3 regions of the Bacillus sp. GW821-FHT01G09 genome follow, and region 1 is predicted to be linked to each of the others. Evidence: riboswitches for the same ligand, from Rfam matches in the RefSeq annotation. Region 1 holds a riboswitch; each other region holds the start of a gene.

Region 1 (7,076 bases):
ATCAGCTTTACTTCTCCATTATCGAACAGGAGATAAAGCGCATCAATCAAATAGTGAGTGAGTTTCTTGTTCTCGGCAAGCCGACAGCTGAAAAATGGGAGCTGAACTCACTTCAGGACATTATCGGAGAGATTATGCCGATCATTTATTCTGAGGGCAATCTATACAATGTTGAAGTCGAATTACAGTATTTAACCGAGCAGCCCTTACTCGTAAAATGTACAAAAGATCATATTAAACAAGTGATTTTAAATGTAGCAAAAAATGGCCTCGAGTCAATGCCTGAAGGAGGCAAACTAACGATTTCCCTGGGAGCTTTAGATAAAAAAGCCATAATCAAAGTTGTGGATAACGGTGAAGGGATTTCTCAGGAAATGCTGGATCACATCTTCCTTCCCTTTGTTACTTCTAAAGAAAAAGGAACCGGGCTCGGCCTTGTTGTTTGTAAACGGATCGTGCTGATGTACGGAGGCTCTATTCATATTGAAAGTGAAGTGCGAAGAGGCACAGAGGTGACAATCACCCTCCCCGTATCCGCATCATAGCCCCCCTGACCATGTCAGGAGGGTTTTTTATCTTCGTGATCGGGCATTGCCATTCGATTTGCTTGCTGGTCTTCCAGAAAAAAGGATTTTGATGAAACGCAACAGCATTTTCAAAAGCAAAAAAAACATAAAAAATACTAAAAAACCCTTTATACCTTCCGTGGCATCTAAAAACTCCATATTCCCTCTCCCCGTCACCTTTTGCTGAATCTCAATCGCAAATACGATGACAATGATGACTGTAACGGTATAGATAAAGGACAAGGCTGTCATACTCCATTTAGAAAGCCATGTAAACACAGCGTGAGTGACGCCGAAAAAGAATATGCCAAAAATGCCGATCACCCAAAAATGCATTTCTTTGTCAGTTAAATGAATGCCAAATATTCCGCATAAGGAAATAAAAGCATCATGAAATTGATTGACCATTTCGGTAATGAGAATCGCCAGTTCTTTCATTAGTTCCCTCTTTCATATGAATTTTTTCCAGAAAAAAAGAGCGCTTCCGAAAAGCTCTCTCTTTATATATGCATCTGATAGGCCGCTATTTATTTGCATCATATGCTGGCATAACATCTCTGCGGGGCCACAAGCCTAATTTCTTTACAAGGCCTTGAATCCCTTGGGAATGTTCGTTTTCGTGCATAAGCTGGTGATATTCATTTATTAAACAATCCAGCTCCTGACTGTGCCTGATCGTGTCATGCCCTGTAAATCCCTGCTTTCTAGCGGCATCTATCATTAACTTTCTTTTTTCATCAATAGACACCAACAATCTTTCTTGTTCAGAAGAACCGCCCATTCACTTCACCCCTCGCCGCTAAGAAATAGGAAACAAGTTTGATTGGGTTATTGTGCATTATTACAGATTATACTTTATTTGTAAACATATTTTCATTAAATAAGTTAATTTTTCAGGTATAATAGATATATTGATAGGATTAGAAGAACAATACCCAGGTGAAGAATATCTTAAACACGCCGCCAGGCAGGAGGTATGCCCAATGAAGAAAAAGAAAGCAATTATGCTCGGAGCGGCAGGCGGAAAAGCAATTTTGAAGAGGAAAAACCGAAAAAAATGTATTCAGCACATCACTACTTTTTTTCAGATGCTTCGCGATTGGCGTAATGGCGACTACCCTCGTTCACAGGTTAAAACACTTTTGCTGTTAACTGCCGCAATTCTGTATATCGTCATGCCGCTCGATATCATTCCAGACGTAATCCTCGGTCTTGGGTTCATTGACGATGCAGCTGTTTTAGGTTTGATTTGGACACTGATTAAAAAAGAACTGTCACAGTATGAAAAGTGGCGTTTGCAATAAATATAAAAAGCCCCGTTCGATGAACGGGGCTTTCTCATACTTATTGATTCACGCTGTCTTTTTCATAAATCGGAACCCAGCCTTCAGTTGTGACAAAAATTCTCACCGCGACAACTTTGCGGTCCTCCTGAAGCGTGAAGTAATGACGGATATTCTCAGGCACAGAGATTAAATCTCCAGGGTTTAAACGGACATCAAAAAACGTGCCGTCCTTGCCTTGAATGACAAAAATACCGTGTCCGCTTACAATAAAACGAACCTCATCGTCTGTATGGTGATGCTCTCTTTTAAAGTTTTCAAGCAGTTCATCAAGTTTCGGATTGCTGTCTGACAATGAAATAACATCCTGTGCTTTATAGCCGCGGCGGGTTGAGATATCCTTAATTTCAGTTTCGAAGGTATCAAGAATTTGCTGTTTTTCTTCTTCTGTCAGGTCATATTTCTCTGAGAGATGTTCCGGAAGCTTCGTGATATCCCATTGCTCATAAATAACCTCTTGACTGTCCAGAAAGATTGCCACTTCCTCTTGATTTTCAATCGTTGTATTTGCCTCATCATGAATTCGAATTGTAGCCATTTCAATTCCTCCTTTTATTTAACCAGCTGATGCTGGAGTGTTTTCAATTTCAAATGGTAGCTGAACAAAAATTCATACGCTTCAAGCACTCTTTTTGCCTCAAATGCTGTTCTCCCCCAAGCCGTAATACCATGATTTCGGATCAGAACAGCTCCTGAATCTTCTGAAATCTCTTCCGCAAACAGTGCCGCAAGCGTCGGGATATGTGCCGGATTTTCTATAATCGGAATGGTCACTTCTGCGTTCTCTTCCCACAAGCCGAGTGCTTTTATAATTTCCTGGCCTTTGAATGTGATTTTCTTTTGGTCTCCGTATAACTCTGAAATCACATTATTGTTTACCGTATGGACATGCAGGCAGCATCCGGCATTGGTTTTATTGTACAAATGTGTATGCAAAAGCGTTTCTGCTGACGGTTTCAGAGAATGCCCGCTTTCAGCAGGCTCTCCGTTTTGATCAACCAGCAGAAAATCTTCAACCGTCTCTTTGCGTTTATCTTTTCCGCTTGCAGTGACGAGAAATGTTAAAGGATCATCTGTAACCTTAATTGACAGATTGCCGCTAGTCGCCGGAAACCAATCTCTCTCTGCCAATTCCCTTTTTACTTCAGCGAGCTCTCGCCAGCGTTCTTGTTTTGCAGCCATTCCTGTACCTCCTTTACATTCTCAATTTCCTTTCTGATCTCATAAAAATCTTGATACGGAAGATGATTGAGGTTTTGCTCCCGGCATTCGTTTAATAAATAATCCCTTGCAAAGCATAGGTCAGATAGCTTTGCTGCCTCCACATCTGTAACCGAATCACCGATCATGATGATATATTGGTTCGGTTCAGAAAGTTCATGGATGACCGACGGCTTACAGCACCCGCATTGATTGCTGCATGTGCCCTTGCAGGAATGAGGCCAGTCAATATGGATATAGTCATTGTCAAATGAAGCATGGTTGCAATAAATGCGGTCTTTCTCCACAATGCCTTCAAGCAAAGGATATACAAAAAAGTCCATTCCACCGCTTATAACATAAAACGGAATCTCGTGCTCATTGATAAATGCTACAAATTCCCGAAAGCCTTCCCTGATTTTTGCATCTTCTAATACAAAACTTGTAATCTCTTCTTTTAAACTGCTGGGCAGAAGGCCGAACATCCGCCCGACACCTTCCTTGATCGACAGCGTTTTGGAAAGTACGCCGTCTTTTAATGCCACCCACTCTGGGGGAGCAAATGTTTTCATGATATTTATAATGTTGTCGTTCATCGTGATGGTTCCGTCAAAATCACAAATAATAAAAGGTTTTCGAGTCGTCATACGGCTTCAACCTTTCCCCATTTATCTAGCGCAAGCTTAAGGTCCTTGCATTGTTCGGCTTTTTCATCAATCGGCTGGGCCTCTAGGACCGCATCAATAATGGCTCTGAACGCTCGCCCCCCGCCTTGGGCACCGTTCGGATGTCCATGTACGCCTCCTCCGGCGTTAATAATGTGGTCTATGCCGAAATCACGCATTAATAGCGGAACCATGCCGGGATGAATGCCTGCTGACGGAACAGCAAATGTTTGGTTAAAAGCATCCTCTCTCACACATTCTTCATGAATCGCCAGTGCATCTGCTCTTGGAAGCGCAACCGAACCATATGGAGACGGAAAGAGGCTGAAGTCAGCACCGCAATATCGGTTTAATTTTCCGAGTAAAAGAGCGTGAGAAAAACCGTAAAACGGAGAAGACGTAAACGCTCCGCTCACTGCTGGATGCGCCATAATCGGAACTGGGATTTCAGGATCTTCTGCAAGGCCTTGCATAACGTCCAAGCCGTAAGCGAAGACATTAAACAAAAGCGCATCCGCTCCCAACTCGGCGGCGCGTCTCGCTTTGTCTAACAGATCAGCCGTACGTCCGGTCAAATTCACCGCATACAGCGTTTTATGTCCGGTTTGTTCATACGTTTCTTTCAATATTTGCTTTCCTTCTGCAATTCTTGTTTCAAAAGGCGCTAGACCAGTCTCAAAGAAAATTTCATCGTCTTTAATCAAGTCAACTCCGCCAAGCGCCTGCTGCCGGAGCTGTTCTTTAATATCACTCAGGTCCCTTCCGATTACGCCTTTAAATATGCTCATTAACAGCGGTCTCTCAAACTCTCCCAGCAGCTTCCGGATGCCGTATACGCCAAACTTCGGTCCCGGCAGTGCACGCTTAAATGCTTCAGAGAAGTGAAGATCGATTAATTTGATTTTTCCGTCCAGGGACAGCTTGCCAAACACTGTTGTCAGCAAAGCCGGAATATCCTGAGAGAAATTGATTTCAGGATAGGCAATTGTGATGACCGCTTGTTTTTCTGATGCAGTTCCCTCTCTCTCCTCAACTTTTATCACCCGCCCCTTGTGCTTTTGCATTTGCTCCTGTTTTACAAGGGGCAGATCAGTCCAGGAGCCTACTGTCAATCCTGTTGCGATTTGTTCTGCTTTCTTCTCTGTATCGGCTCCCGGTTCGGTCAGGAGATATGTCGCTAATAACTCACTCATGCCAGAGCTCCTTTCATTTTCATCCATATCAAAAAACCTCTTCAAACTGCAATCGCGTCTAAAGAGGTTTCGTTTCTCGTCCGAATCTTATCTCTCAGCCGCTAGCTGCAAGAATTAGCACCGTGCTTTATAAGTCGGTTGCCGGGCTTCATCGGGCTCGTCCCTCTGCCTGCTCTTGATAAGAAAATATAGATTTTATAAATTATTTTGAATTATCCCATCGTTATAAAGTCTTGTCAATGCTTTTTTGGGTAAACAGGTTCAGTTTGCCAATTCGATAAGCGGCTTCCTTAAGTCTTTCTTCACTTGTTAAAAGTCCGACTCTGACGTAGCCCTCGCCATATTTACCGAAGCCGTTTCCAGCCGCAACCGCCACATTCGCTTTTTCCAGCAAAAGATCTGAGAACTGCTCAGAAGTATAGCCTTCAGGCACAGGCAGCCATGCAAAAAAAGAACCTGCGGGAGCTGTTACATCCCAGCCGATTTCCCGGCATGCCGTGATCCAAGCGTTTCTCCTGCTCTCATATCTGGCATTTTGCTCTGCCACACACGTCTGATCGGCTAACAGTGCCTCTGCTGCAGCCTCTTGAGTCGCTCTGAAAAGACTGACAAACATATGGTCTTGATAAAGATTGATCGCTTCAATGACCGAAGCGTTTCCGACGGCAAAGCCAACCCGCCATCCTGCCATATTATACGTTTTTGACAGCGTGTAAATTTCAATTCCGATATCCTTCGCACCTTCAGTCTGCAAAAAGCTTAAAGGCTTGCAGCCGTCAAATCCTACAGCGCCGTAAGCAAAATCGTGAACGACGCAGATTCCGTTTTCAGCCGCAAAACGCACGGTATCTTCAAAGAACTCGGAAGTAGCAACAGCTCCGGTCGGATTATTCGGATAATTCAAATACATCAATTTCGCCTGTTCCCTTACTTCAGCGGTTATGCTGCTGTAATCAGGGAGAAACGCCCTGTCCTTTACGAGCGGCATCATTTCCATCTTTGCTTTTGCAAGTGTGACACCCGACCAGTAATCAGGATAACCCGGATCGGGAACTAAAATCGTATCACCGGGATTCAACAAGCATTGCGGGAGCTCGACAAGACCGGCTTTTCCGCCGAATAATACAGCGACTTCGGTTTCCGGATCCAGATCAATGCCGTACTCTCTTTTGTAAAATGCAGCAGCCGCTGACTTCAGACGGTATGAGCCGCGAAAAGACGAATATTTATGATTCTCAGGATCAGCAACAGCTCGTTTCATCTCCTCGACAATATGTTCAGGAGTCGGCTGATCTGGATTTCCCTGTCCTAGATTGATAACGTCATGTCCTTCTGCGAGCTTTCGGTTCACTTTCTGCACCAGAGAAGCGAAGAATTGTTTAGGCAATTCCTTCAATACATGAGACTGTTCAAATTTCATCTATTCTCACCTTCTAAAAAAATCTTGAAATGATAGTCCATCATCATATATGGTTAAATGAAAAAAGTAAAGAAAAATTTGGGGTGTTAAAAAGATGAAATGGACGATATCTTGTCTTCAATTTGATATTTCATACGGAAAACCTTCGGAAAATATAAAAAAGGCTGAATTTTTCATCGGAATAGAAAGCAAACATGCTGATGTTCTTGTTCTGCCTGAATTATGGACGACCGGATATGATCTGGCCAATCTTGATGAACTCGCTGACGAAGACGGCCGCTCCGCTCAGAGCTGGCTGAAGAAAACGGCAAAAAAACATGGTGTTCATATTGTCGCCGGATCGGTCGCTGTCAGGAAGAATTCTGATGTTTATAATACAATGTACATCGCGGATAAGGAAGGGCAAATCATTAAAGAGTACAGAAAAGCCCATCTTTTTCAGCTGATGGATGAGCATCTGTATTTATCAGCCGGTTCCGAAGACGGATACTTTGAGCTTGACGGCGTCAAAAGCTCAGGATTGATCTGTTACGATATCCGTTTTCCGGAATGGATCAGAAAACATACGACAAAAGGCGCCAACGTGCTGTTTATTTCTGCGGAATGGCCTCTTCCCCGCCTTGATCATTGGAAAAGCCTGCTTATTGCGCGGGCCATTGAAAACCAATGCTTTGTCGCAGCCTGCAATT
Region 2 (7,076 bases), 170 kb from region 1:
ATTGCGATTAGCAATTTAGCGGTTTCCTTAGCTGCCGGAAAATTGTTCCGTGTGCGGCTTGAAGAAATTCTGCTCGCCGTCAACGCTACTGTCGGGGGACCGACGACTGCGGCTGCGATGGCAATTGCCAAGGGATGGAGGGAGCTTGTCGCCCCGATCATGCTTGTCGGTACGCTCGGCTACTTAATCGGCAACTATGTTGGCACTTTTATGGGAAATTGGTTTTCTTCCTTCTTATAAAAAGGATATTTGCATTTCCCTGAGAATAATGTAAGAGGAATGCTGACTTGAGAACGGAGAGATCACTGTATGTTAAAAGGAAAAACCATTTATGTTAGACCTTTAGAAGTAACGGATGCCGAAGAAAATTTACGGCTGCAAAGCGAAAATCGGGATTTTTTCGAACAGTTTTCTATGATACGCGCAGACGATTACTATACGGTTGAGGGGCAAAGAAAACGAATAACCGAGTATCAGGAAAGACTTGAGAAAGATGAAGAATATCATTTTGGCATCTTTACAGCGTCAGACGATAGATTAATCGGGACGGTTTCGCTCTTTCAAATCATCCGTGGCGCGCTGCAAACTGCGTTCATCGGGTATTTTTTAGACAAAGCCCATAATGGAAAGGGCATTATGACAGAGGCAGTCAGATTGGTTGTTGATTATGCGTTCCACGAATTGAAACTGCATCGGATTGAAGCCGGTGTGATGCCCCGTAATCTCGGGTCCATGCGTGTTTTAGAAAAAGCGGGATTTCATAAAGAAGGCATCGCCCGAAAAAATGTAAAAATTAATGGCGTTTGGGAGGATCATCAAGTCCTCGCGATTCTGAATCCTGATGACGAACAATAATAAAAGAAGCCGGGCCATCCCCGGCTTCTTTTTTAACGAACCGCAACTGGAGCAATTTCTTTCAGCGCTTGTTCGAAATCGTGTTCTAAATCGTCTGCATGTTCGACGCCCACACTCAGACGGAGCAGGCCATCAGTGATACCGCGTTTTTCACGCTCTTCCTTAGGCATTGCCGCGTGAGACATCGTTGCCGGATAGGACAAAATCGATTCCACGGCGCCAAGGCTGACAGCGAAGACTGGAAGTGACACATTCTCGACTAACTTCTTAACGGCCTCTTTGCTTTCAAGCTCAAAAGATAGCACGGCGCCCGCTCCCGTTGACTGGCTTTTATGGGTTTCAGCGCCGGGATGATCAGCCAGTCCCGGATAATACACGCGCTTGACCGCCGGGTGCTTCTGGAAAAATTCCGCAAGCCGCTGCGCTGTTTGGCTCGCTTTTTCTAAACGGACCTGCAACGTTTTTAAGCCGCGCAGCACGAGCCAGCAATCTTGCACGCCAAGGACGGCGCCGAACGCGTTTTGCAGCTTATACAGCTGCTTCCCAAGCTCTTCATCCTTGACAGCAGCTAAACCTGAGAGCACATCGCTGTGTCCGCTTAAGAATTTTGTCGCGCTGTGAAGTACAATATCCACGCCGAGATCAAGCGGACGCTGCAGTGCCGGTGTCATGAATGTATTGTCCAGAAAGGTCAGGCAGCCGTTTTCTTTTGCAAGCTGAACAACTGCTTTAATATCCGTAATCCCAAGTGTCGGATTTGATGGCGTCTCCATATAAATGACCTTTGTGTTCGGCTTGATGCTCCGCGCCACTTCATTACGATCCGTCATGTCGACAAACGTATGCTCAATGCCAAACCGGGTCAGCACCTCTGTCACCATACGGAAGGTTCCGCCGTATACATCTTCTGTCACAAGAACGTGATCACCCTGTGACAGCAGTAAAAATGCTGTTGAGATGGCAGCCATGCCTGAACTGAAAGCAAATCCTCTTGTTCCGCCTTCCAGTGCGGCAATTGTTTCTTCAAGAGCTGTTCTTGTCGGCGTGCCAGAGCGGCTGTAATCATATGCCCCGAACTCTTCAAATGAAGATTGGTGAAAAGTCGAGGCGTGCTGAATCGGTACACTGACCGCCCCGGTTCCGCCGTCTGTTTTAAATGGATTGTGCACGAGCTGGGTTTCCAGCGTCCAATTATGTTTACTCAAATGAAACAGCTCCCTCTTTGACCTGACATAATGCCTGTTTTAGATCCTCTTTTAAATCTTCCGCATGTTCAATTCCGACAGAAAAGCGCAGCAACCGATTGCACACCCCGTTTGCGATGCGGATCTCTTCAGGAATATCCATGTGCGTCTGGGTCGCAGGGTATGTAATAAAGCTTTCCACCCCGCCGAGACTTTCTGCAAAACAAATGGTCTTCAGTGCTTTTAAAAACGGATTGACCCATTCTTCTTTTTGCAGACGGAAGGACAGCATGCCGCCTTTTCCGGGATACAGCACATCCGAAATTTCTTCCTGCTCTTCTAAAAACGCCGCAAGCTCCTGCGCGTTTGCCTGATGCTGGCGCATTCTGAGGCTCAGCGTCTTCATTCCTCTCATCAGAAGCCACGAATCAAATGGCGGCAGGACGGCGCCAATCGCATTTTGATGCTGAAACATTTCCTCTCCGAGCTGCTCATCCTTCACCACGACAAGTCCAGCAAGCAAATCGTTATGCCCGCCTAAATACTTGGTTGCGCTGTGAATGACAATGTCAGCTCCCAGCTCAAGCGGCCGCTGCAAGACCGGTGTATAAAATGTATTATCTACGATCAGCAGAAGACCGTGCTCCTTTGTAATCCGGGCAATATGTTCAATGTCCGCCTCCTGCATGAGGGGGTTTGTCGGCGTTTCCACAAACACCGCTTTTGTATTCGGCGTAATCTTAGAGCGTAAACAGTCCTCATCGCTGAAATCATCATAATGAAAAGTCAATCCGTATTTTTTCCATTCATTTTCAAATAAACGGTACGTGCCGCCATATAGGTCCGATGAAACGATCAATTCATCTCCGCTTTTAAACAGCGCCATAATCGTTTGGATAGCAGCCATTCCCGAACTAAAGGCAAGCCCTCTCGCGCCGTTTTCTAAGTTAGCGATGGCGTTTTCAACAAGCTGGCGTGTCGGATTTTTTGTGCGGACATAATCAAATCCGGTAGATTCTCCGATCCCTCTGTGGCGGTATGCTGTTGATAAATAAATTGGAGCACTCACTGTTCCCGTGACTTCATCGCTACGGTTCCCAATTTGGGCTAATTTCGTTTCAACGTGCTGTGACATATAGCTGACACCTTCCCTTTTCAAAATAAAAACCCCTTCTTCATAAGAAGAAGGGGTTTAACGCTTCTTCTTATCTTCCAAGCATAAAAAACGCTTGCTGGATTTAGCACCTTGGCGCTTTGCACATGCAAAACAAGCCGGTTGCTGAGGTTTCTAAGGGCCAGTCCCTCCACCTCTCACGATAAGAAATATCGATTTCAATTTTCTGATTGTTTTATATTAGCGCAATTCACAGTTTATTTCAACACTTTTTTCTTCGTGTTCCGAACCGTTTAAAGAGAGAAATTTCTAATAATTCATGGTACAATAATTGAAAATGCAAGAAAGTATAGTGATGTCCTGGAGGAATGTTTTTATGGCACCGAAAAACGGCACAGTGCAAGAAAAGAAATTCTTTTCAAAAGAGCTTAACGAGGAAATGACCTTACTTGTTTATCTGCCGTCCAACTACTCCCCGCTTTATAAATACCATGTCATTATCGCACAGGACGGCCACGATTATTTCAGGCTGGGGAGAATCGGCAGACAGGTTGAGGAATTGCTGTCGAAACACGAAATAGACCGGTGCATTATTATCGGTGTTCCCTATAAGGATGTAAAAGAGCGCAGAAACACCTATCATCCGGAGGGTTCAAAATTTTCGGCGTATAAACGGTTCATCGCCCATGAGCTCGTTCCTTTTGCAGATGATGAGTATCCAACCTATCAGATCGGTTACGGCCGAACCCTGATCGGTGATTCGCTCGGAGCGACCGTATCACTTATGACAGCGCTTGATTATCCGAATATGTTTGGCAACATCATCATGCAGTCTCCCTATGTTGACAAACATATACTAGAAGCCGTGAATCAGTCAGATGATATCAAACACCTCTCTATTTATCACCAAATTGGAACAAAAGAAACTGACGTCCACACGACAGACGGGAACATTCTGGACTTTACAGAACCGAACCAGGAGCTGAAACAGCTGCTGGAGAAGAAGCTTTCCGATTATTATTTTGAGCCATTTGACGGAGACCACAAATGGACATACTGGCAGCCGCTCATCACCCCGGCGCTGAAAAAAATGCTTTAACACTCTATCATACTTTATTTCCAGGAGGGACATAATATGAAATACGGAATCGTTTTATTTCCATCAAAAAAGCTCCAAGACCTTGCAAACTCTTACAGAAAGCGCTATGACCCAAGCTACTCTCTGATCCCGCCTCATTTGACGCTGAGAGCATCCTTTGAATGCGCGGAGGAGAAAGCGGATCAGCTCGTATCACATTTAAGAAACATCGCAAAAGAGTCCCACCCACTCGTTCTCAAAATGACAAAATACAGCTCATTTGCGCCTGTCAATAATGTCATTTACATCAAAGCAGAACCGACGGAAGAGTTAAAAACACTCAATGAAAAGCTATACACCGGTGTGTTGGCAGGAGAACAGGAATATAATTTCGTTCCGCATGTGACGGTCGGCCAAAACCTTTCCGACGATGAGCATTCAGATGTGCTGGGACAATTAAAAATGCAGGAAGTGTCGCATGAAGAAATCGTTGACCGTTTCCACTTGCTTTACCAGCTGGAAAACGGATCGTGGACAGTATATGAAACCTTCTTGCTAGGCAGAGGAGAATAATGTTTGAAAGCAGTTATCGCAAAAAATGAAGAACAACTGAAAGATGCATTCTATGTAAGAGAAGAAGTCTTTGTCAAAGAACAAAACGTGCCTGCTGAAGAAGAAATTGACGAACTTGAAAATGAGTCAGAGCATATCGTCGTGTATGACGGTGAAAAGCCTGTCGGTGCCGGAAGATGGCGCATGAAGGACGGCTACGGCAAGTTAGAGCGCATTTGCGTACTGAAAAGCCACCGCTCAGCCGGTGTCGGCGGCATCATTATGAAAGCGCTCGAAAAAGCCGCGGCAGACGGAGGCGCTTCCGGTTTCATTTTAAACGCGCAAACACAGGCTGTGCCGTTTTACAAGAAACACGGGTATCGCGTGCTTTCTGAAAAAGAATTCCTCGATGCCGGCATTCCGCACTTACAAATGATGAAGGACTGAACGCATCCGGATCTTTTGAGATCCGGATTTTTTTCGCATATAAAAAACCGTTCTCTGGTATGAACGGTTTTTTATACATATCGATTAATATATGTGCCCATTCCTTTTTCTCGCAACCTCTTATAAAGAGAGCGCTTACGTTTCATCTCGTTTACTTTTCTTTCAGCGGCCGTTTGATTCTCCTGCTGCTTTTCCAGTTCTTTGTATACCCGCTGAAACGGGACATAGCTGATTTTTTCGGTTCCGGCATAATCCTGCTTATGTCCAATCGTTCTATTAGCATATTGAGCGTATTGCTGGTTCTGAATTTGACCTGCATATATCATACAATACCCACCCCTCTGCTGTCTCTTTTCCCTTAAACTTACTTTTTGAAACACATTTCTTTTGATATGATAGTCATTGTCTGTAATGAACACCTTTTGATTGGGAGGACCCCTTTTTGAAATGCGCCCGACTGAATGATAGAATCATACATTTACATACATATTCGAGAGAACATTATCAATTCCTCTTTGAAGAGGGAATAAAAGGACATTTATTTTGTTCTCATTGCGGAAAGCCCGTTTTGTTACGGCTTAACATCGCCGATCCGCCAGAGTTTATCCATCGCCAGCCAGGCGATTTTCCGGCATGTGAGGAGGCGTGCGAACCGAAGCCCTCTAAAGAGGAAAAAAAAGAAGACGATCAGGAATCTGGTGTCATTCGTTTACCCAAGGGAAAAGCGATCGCCGCTGACCCGTCCCCAGCTGTTACGGAATGGCACCGTCCTAGAAGCATTAAACCAGGAACACCATTTGTGCCAAAAACAATAGAACCCGATACGAGCCTTTTTCCGTCTGTCGGTTTAAACACGGATCAGCTGAAAGCTGTCACGGAAACAGAGGGCCCGCTGCTCGTGCTTGCAGGTGCGGGGAGCGGAAAAACACGGGTGCTGACAGCCCGTGCCGCCCACATGATCGAACACTTAGGCATACCGCCTGAAAATATGCTGCTTGTCACCTTTACAACAAAAGCTGTCGCTGAAATGAAAGAGCGTATGGCGAACCAGTACGGATTACAGCCGGCAAAAGTCAGAAGACTTGTGACAGGAACATTCCACAGTCTGTTTTATAAGATCTTGTATCACTCTAATTCTGCTAAATGGAACGGTGAGCATCTGCTGAAAATGGAGTGGCAGCGGGAACAATATATCAAAAAAGCACTCTATGAAGAGGGCATCGATGAGAAAGAATTCCCAGTTGACCAAGCCCTGCAGCAGATCGGTTTTTGGAAAAACACTTATGTCCCAAATGAACGCATCCCTCTAAAAGATGAGTGGGAAAAACAAGTTTATCGTTTATATGAACATTATGAACGCCAGAAAAAAGAACACAGCCAATTTGATTTTGATGACATGGCTTCAGCCTGCTATGAATTGTTTATCGAGCGACCTGACCTTCTGGAACAATATCAATCTCGGTTTACGTATATCTTAATTGATGAGTTTCAGGACATTAACCCGGTTCAATACAAAATCATGCAAATGCTCGCCAGCCCGGAGCAAAACCTGTGCTGTGTCGGAGACGATGACCAGTCCATCTACGCGTTTCGCGGAAGCAATCCATCTTTCATTCTTGATTTTCAAAAGGATTATCCGGGAGCGAAGACGATCTATTTAACTGCGAACTACAGGTCTACGCACCCGATCGTCTCTAGTGCTGATATCGTCGTGAAAAAGAACAAAAACAGATATGCCAAAACGCTTGAAGCGGCCCGCGATGACATACAGGTCCCTGTGCTGTTTTATCCTTATGATGAAGAGGAAGAAGCCACAATGGTCGTTTCCGATATCAAAGAAAAAATT
Region 3 (6,700 bases), on a different contig from region 1:
CCGGCGTTCTTGGTGGCATTATGACTTCCTGGAAGGGCTTGACGGTGTGGAACCGTTCATCCCGGCTAAGGGGATTCAGTTCCATAACACAAAAACGAAAGCGCGCAGCATCAAAGTGACGGGAAAACTCGATTTTACGAGCCACCCAGCGCTTGCTGATTATCAATTTTTACATGAGATTGCCGGTAACGCGACGCCAAAATTGACCATTCCCAGCCCAAATATGCTGTTTTTTGGCGAAAAAGCGGATAAAGGGATTTATGACGATCAAGAGGAATATTTTCATGATCTGGCCCAAGCGTACAAAAAAGCAATCAAAGCCTTCTATGATGCTGGCTGCCGTTATCTCCAGCTCGATGATACGTCATGGTCTCTCTTCTTTGAGGAAAAAGGCAGAGAGGTTGTCCGGGCGCTCGGCGGCGATCCAGAAACATTGCCTGCCTTGTTTGCCAAAACGATTAACGATGCAGTGGCAGACCGGCCTGGCGATTTAACGATCACAATGCACATTTGCCGCGGCAACTTCCGCTCAACCTGGGCGGCATCAGGAGGGTACGACGCTGTAGCGGAAACGATTTTGGACGGCTTAAACCTTGACGGCCTGTTCTTGGAATACGATGATGACCGCTCCGGAAACTTTGATCCGCTCCGTTTTGTGAAGCGCAAGGATCTGCAAATTGTGCTCGGCTTGATCACATCGAAATACGGCGAGCTTGAAAATCCTGAGGATGTGAAACGCCGTATCAATGAAGCCGCGCGTTTTGTCAGCTTGGACCAGCTATGCCTGAGCCCGCAGTGCGGTTTCGCCTCTACAGAAGAAGGCAACCTTCTGACAGAGGAGCAGCAATGGGCAAAGCTTCGCCATGTCATCGACATTGCCAACGATGTGTGGAGATAATCTATCATTGACAGAAATAGAAAATGTGTGAATAATAGATACTATCAGAAAATTTCATAAAAAGGTTTTCCTTATCAAGAGAGGTGGAGGGACTGGCCCTGCGATACCCGGCAACCGCTGTTTAACAGAATGGTGCTAAATCCTTTAGAGCAATGATTGCTCTTGAAGATAAGGTTGAGATTGTCACGCAAGCTCTTCCTTATCCAAAGGAAGAGCTTTTTTATATTTGAATGGAAAGAAGGAATGGACAACATGTCACAACAAACAACACCCGCAGAACAAAAATCACTTCAAAGAAAAAAACCGCCGTTTCGCGCGGATCAAGTCGGAAGCCTGTTGAGATCTGAGCCCGTTAAAAAAGCGCGGCTGCAAAAAGCGGCCGGCGAAATTACGGCTGAGCAGCTTCGCCAAATTGAAAACGATGAAATCATCCGCATTGTGGAAAAACAGAAGGAAACCGGCCTGAACGTCGTGACAGACGGTGAATTCCGCAGAGCGTGGTGGCACTTTGATTTCCTGGAAAACTTAGATGGCGTTGAGCCGTTTACTCCTGAGCAAGGCATTCAATTCCATAACGTACAGACAAAAGCACGTGGCATTAAAGTCACAGGCGATATCGACTTTTCAACTCACCCAATGCTTGAAGATTATTCATTTCTCCATAGCATTGCCGGTGACGCAACGCCAAAGATGACGATTCCAAGCCCGAATATGCTGTTTTTCCGCGGAAAACTGGAAAAGGATGCGTATAAAAAAGATTATCACCTTTTCCAGCATGATGTATCCAAAGCATATAAAAAAGCGATTCAAGCGTTTTATGACAGAGGCTGCCGCTACCTCCAGCTTGATGATACAGCGTGGGCCGTTTTCTTATCAGAAAAAGGCTTAAAACAAATCGAAGCGTTCGGAACAACGCCTGATGAGCTTCGCCAGCTGTTTGCGAAATCTATTAACGACGCGATTGCAGACCGCCCGGATGACTTGACGGTAACCATGCATATTTGCCGCGGCAACTTCCAGTCCACTTGGACAGCGGAAGGCGGCTATGACGCAGCAGCCGAAACCATTTTTGACGGCTTGAATCTTGACGGACTTTTCTTAGAGTATGATGATTCACGCTCAGGCGGATTTGAGCCGCTCCGTTACGTAAAACGGTCTGATCTTCAGCTTGTTCTTGGCTTAGTGACATCTAAATTCGGTGAGCTTGAAAATCCGGATGACGTGAAACGCCGTATCGAAGAAGCATCCCGTTATGTAAGCTTAGACCAGCTTTGCCTCAGCCCTCAATGCGGATTCGCTTCAACTGAGGAAGGCAATAAGCTGACTGAAGAACAGCAATGGGCGAAGCTCCGCCATGTGGTTGAGATCGCTAATGATGTTTGGAAATAAGCAAAGAAAAAACACACTTGATTCCCTAGCGGAGCAAGTGTGTTTTTTATGTCATTGTGCGGTGTAGCCCCCATCAAGGACGACAGCCTGCCCAGTGACGCCCTTCGCCTTCTCACTTGCCAAAAACACGGCATAATCCGCAATTTCCTTGACGGAAAGCAGTCGCTTTTGCGGCACAAGCGGAAAAATGACTTGTTCAAGTACAGAGTCGTAAGGGACATTTCTAGTTTTCGATAGATCGCTAAGCTGATTGCGTACAAGCTGGGTATCGACATAACCCGGACAGAGCGCATTGACTGTTATGCCGTGGGGCGCGCCTTCCAGCGCCCCTACTTTTGTGAGTCCAATGACGCCGTGCTTGGCGCTATTATAAGCGGATTTCCCTGCAAAGCCGACTAATCCATTAACAGACGCGATATTAATGATTCTGCCAAACTGCTGTTTTTTCATGATCGGAAAAACATGCTTCATTGCAATAAAGGGGGCCGTCAGCATGACCTTGATCAGCTGTTCAAAGGTGTCTGTCGGAAACTCTTCAATCGGAGCGACGTGCTGAATACCGGCATTGTTCACCAGAATATCCAAGCGGCCGTATTGTTTTTGGATGACGTTCACCGTATCAGCAACTTGCGCTTCCTTTGTCACATCATACGGAATGGCCGCCGCGTCAAAGCCTTCTTCTGCAAGCTTGGAGGCTGCTTTTTCACATGCTTCCGGACGGAGGTCTGAAACGATGACGCTGGCACCTTCCCGGGCGAATTCTCTTGCCATTTCGAATCCGATTCCGCCGGCAGCCCCTGTCACCAAAGCGACTTGTTTTCTCATGTCAAACACCTTCCCATTAAGAATTAAGTACAGATTGGCTTACAGCGAAATCAGCTTCTGTTTTTTCATAAACCTCTTCAATTGTGACACCATCCTGAAGCTCCGTCAGTGTCATGCGGCCATTTACAAAATCAAATACAGCCAAATCCGTAATCAGCCTGTGTACGACTTTCTGGCCTGTCAGCGGAAGGGAGCATGTTTTTTTCACCTTTGATTCGCCATGCTTATTGACGTGCTCCATGATGACAACGATCCGTTTCGCCCCGTTGACGAGATCCATGGCGCCGCCCATCCCTTTTACCATTTTGCCGGGGATCATCCAATTTGCCAAATCCCCCTGCTCCGAAACCTCCATTCCGCCAAGAATAGCCAAATCGATATGCCCGCCTCTTATCATCGCGAATGACTCAGCGCTGTCAAAATAAGAGGCGCCCGTCACTTCAGTGATCGTTTCCTTTCCCGCATTGATCAAATCCGCGTCTTCCATTCCTTCCAGAGGATAGGGGCCGATTCCGAGCAAGCCGTTTTCCGACTGAAGCATGACGTGAACGCCATCGGGTATCTCATTTGCGACAAGCGTCGGCATTCCAATCCCGAGATTCACATTCATGCCGTCCTTGATTTCTTGTACAGCCCGTTTGACCATTCGTTTTCTCGCTTCCTTCACTTGGCCTCACCCTTTCCCGATGCTTGCTGAACTGTTCGTTTTTCTATCCGTTTTTCTTGGCTCGAGCCAAGCACGACATGCTGTACGTAAATTCCCGGCGTATGGATGTGATCTGGATCGAGCTCTCCTGCTTCCACGATTTCTTCCGCCTCGGCAATCGTGATCTTGCCTGCCATGGCGGCAATGGGATTGAAATTTCTCGCCGTTTTCCTAAAAACCAAATTGCCCATGGTGTCCGCTTTCCACGCTTTGACGATCGCCACATTGCCGGTAATGCCTCGCTCCAGCACATAAGTCCGGCCGCCGAATGTTTTATGTTCCTTTCCCTCGGCTATGGAGGTGCCGACGCCTGTCGCCGTATAAAATCCCGGTATGCCTGCACCGCCTGCACGAATTCTCTCAGCGAGCGTTCCTTGGGGAACAAGCTCGACCTCAAGCTCTCCGCTTAAAAACTGCCGCTCAAAAATTTTATTTTCACCGACATAGGAAGCGATCATTTTCTTGATTTGCTTGTTAGCCAGAAGCAAACCAAGCCCCCAGTCATCCACTCCGCAGTTATTGCTGACAACGGTTAAATCCTTTACCCCCTGATCTCTTATAGACAAAATGAGCTGTTCAGGGATGCCGCACAGCCCAAACCCTCCCGCGATCAGCGTATCCCCATCATGAATCAATTTCGCAGCTTCCTTGCTTGATGACAGCACTTTTCCCATATTGATGCCCCTTTCGTTTTCTTCTACACTAGACCAGTCAGGCTGTAAATCGCGATCACAGCAAATACGGCAGCCGTTTTAATGAGCGTGATCGCAAAAATATCGCGATAGGATTGCCGGTGTGTCAAACCCGTCACGGCCAGAAGCGTGATAACGGCGCCATTATGCGGCAGTGTATCCATCCCGCCTGATGCCATTGAAATGACCCGATGCATCACCTCTGGCGGAATATTGTAAGCCTGAATCGCCTGTAAGTATTGTTCTGACATCGCGCTTAACGCAATGCCCATTCCTCCTGAAGCCGAGCCGGTGATTCCCGCCAGCGCAGTTGTCGTAACGGCGCCATTTACAAGCGGATCGGTAAAAGTATGTGAAATTCCGCTGCTCAGCTTATGAAACCCCGGCAGCGCGGCGATAATGCCGCCGAACCCGTACTCGGCACCCGTATTCATAGATGCCAGCAAGGCGCCGCCAATTCCTTCATTCAGCCCTTCCTTCAATTGGGCAAACACACTTCTCCAATCAAATAAAATCGTTGTGATGATGCCAATCACTAAAGCAATCTCCACCGACCAAATAGCAGCCGCTGAAGAAGTATCAAGCCTGCCGAACTCCTTTAATCCTATGGAAGAAAAATCAAATCCATTCGGATACCACTTTGGCAGGTAAATGGTAAAATATTTATTCACTGCACCGACGAGAATAAGCGGGACAAAGGCAAGCGCGTGCCGAATCGGGCTTTTGTCCGGTTCAGCCGCGGACTCAATCGATTCAGGAGCAGGAGCATTCTGCGAATCAAAACCGCCATAGCCTTCGCCAGATGCCTGCGCTTTTTTCCGCCTTGATTCCAAATAGAGCATCCCAGCTGCCAGCACAATCACTGCGCCCATCAAGCCCAGCCAAGGGGCGGCATAAATGTCTGTTTTGAAAAACGACGTCGGAATGACATTTTGGATTTGCGGCGTTCCCGGAAGTGCGTCCATCGTAAACGTAAAAGCCCCTAAAGCAATCGTTCCCGGGATGAGGCGTTTTGGTATGTTTGCTTCTTGGAACATGTTTTTCGCAAAAGGATATACGGCAAATACGACAACAAACAGGCTGACACCGCTGTACGTCAAGACAGCACCCATCAGCACAATGGCAAGTATCGCTCTTTTTGCCCCGACAAGCCGGACAATTGTTTTCGCGATTGATGCCGCAAGCCCGGCCATTTCAACGACCTTTCCAAAAATGGCACCGAGCAAAAACACTGGGAAATACAGTTTAATAAAACCCGCCATCTTCTCCATAAAAATTGATGAGAAAAAAGGAAGCACATGGCTTGGATCTGTCAGCAGCACCGCGAATAACGCGCAAATCGGCGCAAACAATATGACAGAAAATCCCCGATACGCCGTAAACATCAGCAAACCTAACGCCAATAGAATGATGATCAGTTCCACACACACATCCCCCGTTTCCGCGAACTAGAAAGCGTTTACAAAAACCTGTCCGCATCGGCTGTTTCCGTCCCCTTTCCATATATGTACGAGAAGCGTGAGCCAACTATTCCGATTAAAAAAGGAAAGCTCCTTTTTTCGGAGCTTTCCTCTGCCATTCATTTCATTCCTATTAGGATATCAACATCAACCGTAATATCGGCTGTTTTCATCTCTTTCAGCAGGCTGATTCGATCTTTCGGCGCCGACCAGGCAAGCGGCGTCATCTTGAGAAGCCAGTGGATCGCCTGCTGGTCAAGCGTTTTAACATAGCGCAGCCTGACAGGACGGCTGTGTGCAGCATTTGCTGTAAAACGCTCAACAGCTGCCGCATTGGAATACGTGCGCCTTGGTGAATCAGTATATAAAAATTGCCTTAATTCTATTAAATAGTCGCTTCGCGGCACTACTTTTACGAGCATGCCATCATTCTTCAGCAGTCTATGAAACTCTGCATAATTGGACGGCGAAAAAATAGACAGAACAACATCAAATTGGCGATCATGAAAAGGAGCACGCGCCACATCGGCAACCGCCCACATCTGATCTTTGAATGCCTTAGAAGCTTTTAAGATCCCATCTTTCGAAAGATCTATGCCGGTTCCTATCGCTGCTTTCCCTGCATAATCAAACCCGCAAAGCGCATTCAAATGAGAACCCTCACCGCAACCGCTGTCCAGGATGGTGAATGCCTCATGACCAGATGTGGGATGACTGATGAGTTCTGCAA

What was found. Region 1 has a riboswitch for S-adenosylmethionine ahead of mtnW (2,3-diketo-5-methylthiopentyl-1-phosphate enolase). Riboswitches for the same ligand answer to the same signal wherever they lie in the genome.
Region 2: another riboswitch for S-adenosylmethionine. It lies ahead of metI (cystathionine gamma-synthase/O-acetylhomoserine thiolyase); the one in region 1 lies ahead of mtnW (2,3-diketo-5-methylthiopentyl-1-phosphate enolase).
Region 3: another riboswitch for S-adenosylmethionine. It lies ahead of AC07VD_RS04195 (5-methyltetrahydropteroyltriglutamate--homocysteine S-methyltransferase); the one in region 1 lies ahead of mtnW (2,3-diketo-5-methylthiopentyl-1-phosphate enolase).

Annotation. Positions count from the first base shown of each region.
Region 1 covers NZ_JBWKWL010000002.1:477,540-484,615, reverse strand. Annotated here, with positions in the region: gene kinD (sporulation kinase KinD) at 1-545, shown strand, start outside; gene AC07VD_RS07980 (hypothetical protein) at 573-1,004, opposite strand; gene spo0E (aspartyl-phosphate phosphatase Spo0E) at 1,090-1,347, opposite strand; gene AC07VD_RS07970 (YkvA family protein) at 1,550-1,870, shown strand; gene mtnD (acireductone dioxygenase) at 1,911-2,447, opposite strand; gene AC07VD_RS07960 (methylthioribulose 1-phosphate dehydratase) at 2,462-3,091, opposite strand; gene mtnX (2-hydroxy-3-keto-5-methylthiopentenyl-1-phosphate phosphatase) at 3,049-3,756, opposite strand; gene mtnW (2,3-diketo-5-methylthiopentyl-1-phosphate enolase) at 3,753-4,967, opposite strand; SAM riboswitch class I at 5,052-5,152, opposite strand; gene mtnE (methionine-glutamine aminotransferase) at 5,191-6,387, opposite strand; gene AC07VD_RS07940 (carbon-nitrogen family hydrolase) at 6,482-7,076, shown strand, end outside.
Region 2 covers NZ_JBWKWL010000002.1:303,249-310,324, reverse strand. Annotated here, with positions in the region: gene AC07VD_RS07015 (DUF819 family protein) at 1-240, shown strand, start outside; gene AC07VD_RS07010 (GNAT family N-acetyltransferase) at 310-855, shown strand; gene metC (cystathionine beta-lyase) at 888-2,060, opposite strand; gene metI (cystathionine gamma-synthase/O-acetylhomoserine thiolyase) at 2,053-3,174, opposite strand; SAM riboswitch class I at 3,242-3,362, opposite strand; gene AC07VD_RS06995 (esterase family protein) at 3,530-4,252, shown strand; gene AC07VD_RS06990 (YjcG family protein) at 4,289-4,804, shown strand; gene AC07VD_RS06985 (GNAT family N-acetyltransferase) at 4,808-5,230, shown strand; gene AC07VD_RS06980 (hypothetical protein) at 5,302-5,556, opposite strand; gene AC07VD_RS06975 (ATP-dependent helicase) at 5,673-7,076, shown strand, end outside.
Region 3 covers NZ_JBWKWL010000001.1:836,973-843,672, forward strand. Annotated here, with positions in the region: gene AC07VD_RS04190 (5-methyltetrahydropteroyltriglutamate--homocysteine S-methyltransferase) at 1-898, shown strand, start outside; SAM riboswitch class I at 967-1,073, shown strand; gene AC07VD_RS04195 (5-methyltetrahydropteroyltriglutamate--homocysteine S-methyltransferase) at 1,151-2,287, shown strand; gene AC07VD_RS04200 (3-hydroxybutyrate dehydrogenase) at 2,339-3,112, opposite strand; gene AC07VD_RS04205 (CoA transferase subunit B) at 3,129-3,779, opposite strand; gene AC07VD_RS04210 (CoA transferase subunit A) at 3,776-4,492, opposite strand; gene AC07VD_RS04215 (GntP family permease) at 4,516-5,934, opposite strand; gene AC07VD_RS04220 (methyltransferase domain-containing protein) at 6,090-6,700, opposite strand, start outside.